2 linked regions of the Dehalococcoides mccartyi CG5 genome follow. The protein of the gene in region 1 interacts with the protein of each later gene in a pairwise test. Links are inferred from orthologs where the notes say so. Each region holds a gene or a part of one and is shown on either strand. Other genes may lie near its edges.

Region 1 (3,391 bases):
AAGGGGTACTGGCCAGAATTGTAGCCGGTGACCAGCTTTGTCTGCGGATAGACGGTATGAATCTGTGGGTGGAAAACTGCGGCGGGGAAGTGCTGGGGATGGTGGATATACCTACTTCCAAGCGGCTTATAAAACTGATGAAGGGCGGCAACAAATATTCTGCCACCGTTATCAGTTCCAATGAAGAAAAACTGGTGGTGATTATACGTGAAACCTTCCAGCACCCCTCACAGATGGGTATACCTTCATTCTCTTCCAGAGGGATTTCCAAGAGTTCTGTCAGCACCGAGCCTGATGAGAGTGACAAAGAAGAAGGCGGATACGAGATAGAAGTAGATGAAACCGAACTGATGGCAGAAGAAGCTGAGGCTGAAAGCCAGACATATACTGATGATGAAAACGAGGGTGATCTGGAGGTTTAGAATATGGTAACAGGTAATACCAGGCCGATAAATATAGAAGATGAAATGAAGGGCTCATACCTTGATTACGCTATGAGTGTAATAGTCTCGCGTGCCCTGCCGGATGTGCGTGACGGGCTTAAGCCGGTACAACGGCGCATCCTCTATGCCATGAATGACCTGGGTATGAAACACAATACCCCCTATAAAAAGAGTGCCCGTATCGTGGGTGAAGTTTTAGGTAAATACCATCCCCACGGTGACTCTTCCGTTTATGACGCCATGGTACGCATGGCCCAGCCCTTTTCTTATCGTTACCCGCTGGTGGACGGTCAGGGTAACTTTGGCAGTGTGGACAACGACCCCGCGGCTGCCATGCGTTATACCGAAGCCCGTTTGGCTCAGATAGCCGAACATCTGCTGGCAGATATAGACAAAAATACCGTAGACTTCATGCCCAACTTTGATTCCTCGCTGGAAGAGCCTACTGTTCTGCCGGCCCGCATACCTAACTTGCTCATGAACGGCAGTTCGGGTATTGCGGTGGGTATGGCTACCAATATACCTCCCCACAATTTGGCCGAACTCTGTCAGGCTATTTGTTACCTGATAGATAACCCTGATTGCGGGGTGGACGAACTGATGCAGTTTGTTTCCGGGCCGGACTTTCCTACCGGCGGTACTATACTGGGTACTGATGGCATAAAGAGTGCCTATGCTACCGGTAAAGGTAAGATTGTTATCCAGGCCAAAGCCCATATTGGCGAAGTGGAAACCCGCAAGGCTATATTTGTTACCGAGATTCCTTATCAGGTAAACAAGGCCGAACTGGTGGCTAAGATTGCCGAACTGGTCAAGGAACGCAAAGTGACCGGTATTTCCGACCTGCGTGACGAATCTGACCGCCAGGGCATGCGGGTAGTTATTGAACTAAAGAGGGATGCCGAACCCCAGCAGGTTTTAAACAGCCTTTACAAACATACCAATATGCGCACCTCTTTCTTTGTAAATATGCTGGCGTTGGTAGACGGACAGCCGCAGGTTCTCAGCCTGAAAGAAGTACTTAAAAACTTCATAGATTTCCGCCATCTTATTATCACCCGCCGAAGCCAGTTTGAACTTAAAGCCGCCAAAGACCGTGCCCACATATTGGAAGGTCTTAAAAAAGCGCTGGATTTTATTGATCGTATCATCGCCATTATCCGCGGCTCCGAAAACGGTGATGCCGCCCGTAAAAACCTGATAGCCGAATTTGATTTCTCGGTAGTACAGGCCCAGGCTATTCTGGATTTGCAGCTTCGCCGTCTGGCCAATCTGGAACGCCAGAAGATACTGGATGAATATGCCGAACTTATGAAACGGATAGGTTATCTGGAAGACCTGCTGTCTCACCCTGAAAAGATTTATGCTCTGGTGAAGGAAGATGCCAAAGACCTTAAATCCAGCTATGGCCAACCCCGTGCCACCGAGATTTCTAACCAAGGTGTTATAGAATTCCGGGTGGAAGACCTGGTGCCTCATATGGATGTTATAGTTACCCTAAGTGAGCGCGGCTTTATCAAACGGGTACCGGCTAATGTATTCCGTCTGCAGCATCGCGGCGGTACCGGCATAATGGGTATGCCCACCCGCGAAGCAGACGCTGTCCGGTTCCTGTCGGTTTCGGATACCCATGATACCCTGCTCTTCTTTACCAACCGGGGCAAGGTATTCAGCCTGCGCTGTTTTGATATACCTGATGATTCCTCCCGTATCGCCAAGGGTACAGCTATCGTAAACCTGATACCTGTTACCCAGGATGAACGGATAACCGCCATACTGGATTTGAAAAGCTTCCCGGCAGACCATTTCCTGCTGATGGCTACCAATAAAGGTGAAATCAAGAAAACCTCCCTGCAGGAGTTTACAGCCGTCCGTTCCTCCGGCCTGATAGCCATGGATCTGACTGCTTCTGATGAACTGGTAGCGGCGGTAGAGACCATAGAAGAAAAAGATATTCTGCTGGCTACCCGTCTGGGTCAATCCATCCGCTTCCCGGTGAGTGAACTCCGCACCAGTCTCAGGGCTTCCGGCGGTGTCAAGGCTATAGTCCTCTCCATGGAGGACGAAGTGGTCAGCATGGACGTTGCCCAAGAGGGAACGATGGTAATAACCGTAACTGAAAACGGTGCCGGCAAGCTGACTGCCATAGAGGAATATCCCCAGCAGCACCGGGCTGGCAGCGGGGTTATAAACTTCAAGGTAGTAGATAAAACCGGTGAAGTGGTTGCCTCCAAGGTAGTCAGTGTAACTGACCAGATGATGCTTATTTCAGCCGATGGCATGGTTACCCGTACCCAGGTCAAGGAAGAAGACCCCTCACATGGCATACCCATCATGGGCAGAGCCACTCAGGGTGTGAGGGTAATGCGTCTTGAAGAAGGTGACAGAGTGGTTGCGGTAGCTACTTTTTAGCTGAAGTCTTTTGGTTAAAAATAAAGGGGGGCTTAAAAAAGCCCCCCTTTTTATTCGGATTTCAAACAGCAGGTTTATTTTCTATGCAGGCGGTCGGCACATTCCGTTACCGCTTTTTCCAGCCCGCAGGCATGGCATTTGCCTTCACGGCAGTCAGGAGTATCCTGCTCTTCCAGCGAGCGGGTATATTCCCTTTTCAGAAATTCGGCGCTTACCCCCGTATTTATATGATTCCAGGGCAAAGTCTCATCTAATGAACGTTTGCGGTGGGCATAGAATGAGGGGTTTAAGCCGCATTCGTCAAAAGCCTCCTGCCAGAGAGAAAAATTGAAACATTCACTCCAGGCATCAAATTTGGCACCCTTTTGCCAGGCGGTGTATATCACCCTGCCCAGACGGCGGTCTCCTCTGGAAAATACCGCTTCCAGCAGGCTCATTCTGGTATCAGACCAGGAAAGCTTTATCCCCCAGCGTTTCAGCCCCTGCCTGACTATATCTGCCCTTCGGTAGAGAGATTCCTCGTCCAGCTGGGCTTC
Region 2 (3,221 bases), 1.3 Mb from region 1 along the record:
GGCAGGTGGAAGCCCCTGAGATTGAGCGGATTATTGAGCACTCTGATATTGAAGACCCGGAGGTCAGGCGGCAGGTAATGGTGCTTTTGAAACACCGCAGTGTCCAGCAATCTTTGATAAAGTCCGGGGCAGTTATCGGCCAAAAGATTATAACCGGCAGGATGGAATGGTATCTTTAAAAACAGGCATACTGGGGGGAACTTTTGACCCCATTCATACCGGCCACCTGATACTGGCCGATGAGGTAAAAAACAGGCTGGGGCTGGACGAGGTTATTTTTATACCCACCGGTCAGCCCTATTATAAAGCGGATAAAACTATCAGCCCGGCTGAAGACCGCCTGAATATGGTTAAGCTGGCCATATCGGACAAGCCCTATTTCAGGGTTATGGATATTGAAATAAAAAGAAGCGGTCCCACCTATACGGCTGATACCTTAAACGATCTGAAGACTATTTTGCCCGAAAAGACCGAGCTTTACTTTATGCTGGGCTGGGATAATCTGGAGGCTTTGCCGCGCTGGCACAAGGCTTCTGAAATAATACGGCTTTGCCGGCTGGTAGCCGCACCCCGCATAGGGCAGGTGAAACCGGACGTGGACGAACTGGATGATAAATTGCCCGGTTTACAGCAGAGCCTTATCCTGCTTTCCAAGCCGGAGGTTGATATATCTTCTTCTCTGGTACGGGAAAGAGTAGAAAACGGGCAGGGAGTGGAACATCTGGTGCCGGCGGCAGTTGCTTCGTATATCAAAGAGCACAACCTGTACTGCCGTAAATAAATCCGGTATTAAAACTGTCAGATAAAAATTAAGGGGCGTCTTAGACGCCCCTTAGCTGTTTTCTAAGGCTTTAATAAAGGCTTAGATATCCAGGTTCTTGACGGTGCGGGAGTGAGACTGGATAAAGGCCTTGCGGGGAGCTACTTCACCGCCCATCAGCAGGTTAAAAATCTGGTCAGCCTTGGCGGCATCTTCCACTTTTACTTCAAGCAGGGTGCGGCTGGCCGGGTCCATGGTAGTCCTCCAGAGTTGCTCGGCACTCATTTCACCCAGACCTTTATACCGCTGGATATCTACCTTGGTGCTCTTGGTCTGGGCAAGGATAGCCTCTTTTTCAGCATCATTGTATACCCAGTGCTCGGTACTGCCTATTTTTATCTTGTAGAGAGGCGGCTGGGCAATGAATAAATGGCTTTCGGTAATAAGGCGGGGCATATGGCGGAAGAAAAAGGTTAAAAGGAGTGTCCGTATATGAGAGCCGTCCACATCAGCATCTGTCATGAGTACCAGACGGTTGTAGCGCAGTTTAGAGGGGTCAAAATCATTATCTATACCGGCTGCCAGAGCGGTGATGATGGCCCTGATTTCTTCGTGAGCCAGCATCTTGTCAGGTGAAGCCTTTTCTACGTTCAAAATTTTACCCCGTAACGGGAGTATGGCCTGAAAGCGGCGGTTTCGGCCCTGTTTGGCTGAACCACCGGCTGAATCACCCTCTACCAGAAACAGTTCGCACAGCGAAGCATCACGCTCTGAGCAGTCTGCCAGCTTGCCAGGCAGGGTGCCTGTATCCAGAGCACTCTTGCGGATAATCAGGTCACGGGCCTTGCGGGCGGCTTCACGGGCCTTGGCGGCGGTTATACATTTTTCTAATATGCGTTTGGTATCATCCGGATGTTCTTCCAGATAAAGGGAAAGCTGTTCGGCAACGGCACTTTCCACAAAACTCTTTATTTCAATATTGCCCAGCTTGCCCTTGGTCTGTCCCTCAAACTGGGGTTCGGGCAGTTTGACGCTGACGATGGCTACGATGCCTTCACGTACGTCATCACCCATCAGGTTCGGGTCGGTGTCTTTAAGAAATTTGGACTTGTGGGCGTAGTCATTAAAAGCCCGGGTCAGGGCGGAACGAAAACCGGTCAGGTGGGTACCGCCGTCTACGGTATTTACACAGTTGGCAAAGGTAAGGGTGGAATCCGAGTAGCCGTCATTGTACTGGATAGCTACTTCCAGAATAGTGCTGTCGGATTTTTTGGTTATATAAATAGGCTGGCGGTGGCGTACTTCGCGGTTGCGGTTTAGATGGCGTACAAAGCCGGTAATACCACCCTCAAAGTAATAAGTACGTTCCTGATCAGATTTTTCGTCGTAAATATATACCTCAAGCCCCTTGTTGAGATAGGCTATCTCCCGCAGGCGGTCAGTCAGGGTTTCAAAGTCATATTCCGTGGTGGAAAATATTTGTGAATCAGCCATGAATATAGTGGTGGTACCGGAACCTTCTGATACTCCCACTTCTTCCAGCGGGGTGCTGGGCTTGCCGCGCAGGTAGCTTTGCTGGTAAATTTTGCCGTTGCGCCTGACCTTGACTGTAGTCCATTCGGACAGAGCGTTTACCACTGAAGCACCCACACCATGCAGACCGCCGGATACCTGATAGGTCTTGCCGCCGAATTTGGCACCGGCATGCAGGACGGTCATAACCGTTTCAAGGGCGGAAATCTTGGTAGTAGAGTGAATGTCTACCGGGATACCGCGGCCGTTATCCTCAACGCTGACACTGCCGTCTTTAAACATTATGACCTTAATCCGGTCACATACCCCGGCCATGGCTTCATCTACGCTGTTATAAACAATTTCATAAACCAGGTGATGCAACCCCCGCTGGTCTGTAGAGCCGATATACATGCCCGGCCTTTTGCGGACAGCGGCCAGACCTTCCAGTACCTGGATATCACTGGCTGTATAGGTTTCTGAATTGGCACCCGGTTTGGCTTTATTTGCATCTAACATAATTTCATTTCATCCTGCGGCTTAAAATATATAAATGATAAGAGGCTGAGACAAAGGCTCTTTAAAAAGAGACAAAAAAAGAGAGGTTTCAGAGGTAGATTTTGACAGACTCTAAAAGCTTTCATTAGATATCCAATTATAGCACAGAGGGTTAAAGGGGTAAAGAATTTAGCTATACGCCAGCTTTGGCTGGCAGAAGAAGGATTAGCCGGATCTTGAGCCGTCCGCGCCCACCCGGTTTATGCTTATTATTCCGCGTATACCTTCAAGTTTGGCCATCAATCTGGTCAGCTGGGAAAGGCTTTTTATCTGGGTAGTCATGGCCAGTGTGGTGGTTTTATCGTCATTTTCGGTTACAGTCATGGAGAGGATACTGATTTTTTCTTCAGCTACCACGGTGGAAACATCCCGTACCAGACCCACCCTGTCC

What was found.
Region 2: the proteins of gyrA (region 1) and gyrB interact in binary tests that used the Escherichia coli proteins (3 or more experiments, as listed by UniProt). The link is inferred for Dehalococcoides mccartyi CG5 from one-to-one orthologs.

Annotation. Positions count from the first base shown.
Region 1 is NZ_CP006951.1:1,350,672-1,354,062, reverse strand. What follows is about bases 77-3,140. They hold gyrA (DNA gyrase subunit A), read left to right. Parts: upstream 77-425; coding sequence 426-2,855; downstream 2,856-3,140. Other genes in these bases: X794_RS07175 (TIGR03960 family B12-binding radical SAM protein), read right to left, coding at 2,930-3,140; X794_RS07185 (tetratricopeptide repeat protein), read left to right, coding at 77-422. Also shown: more of X794_RS07185, read left to right, coding at 1-76; more of X794_RS07175, read right to left, coding at 3,141-3,391. UniProt on the Escherichia coli protein: A type II topoisomerase that negatively supercoils closed circular double-stranded (ds) DNA in an ATP-dependent manner to maintain chromosomes in an underwound state.
Region 2 is NZ_CP006951.1:3,022-6,242, forward strand. The notes cover bases 328-3,221. They hold gyrB (DNA topoisomerase (ATP-hydrolyzing) subunit B), read right to left. Parts: upstream 2,792-3,221; coding sequence 863-2,791; downstream 328-862. Other genes in these bases: nadD (nicotinate-nucleotide adenylyltransferase), read left to right, coding at 328-781; X794_RS00025 (RelA/SpoT family protein), read right to left, coding at 2,996-3,221. Outside these bases: GTPase ObgE, read left to right, coding at 1-179; more of nadD, read left to right, coding at 167-327. UniProt on the Escherichia coli protein: DNA gyrase negatively supercoils closed circular double-stranded DNA in an ATP-dependent manner to maintain chromosomes in an underwound state.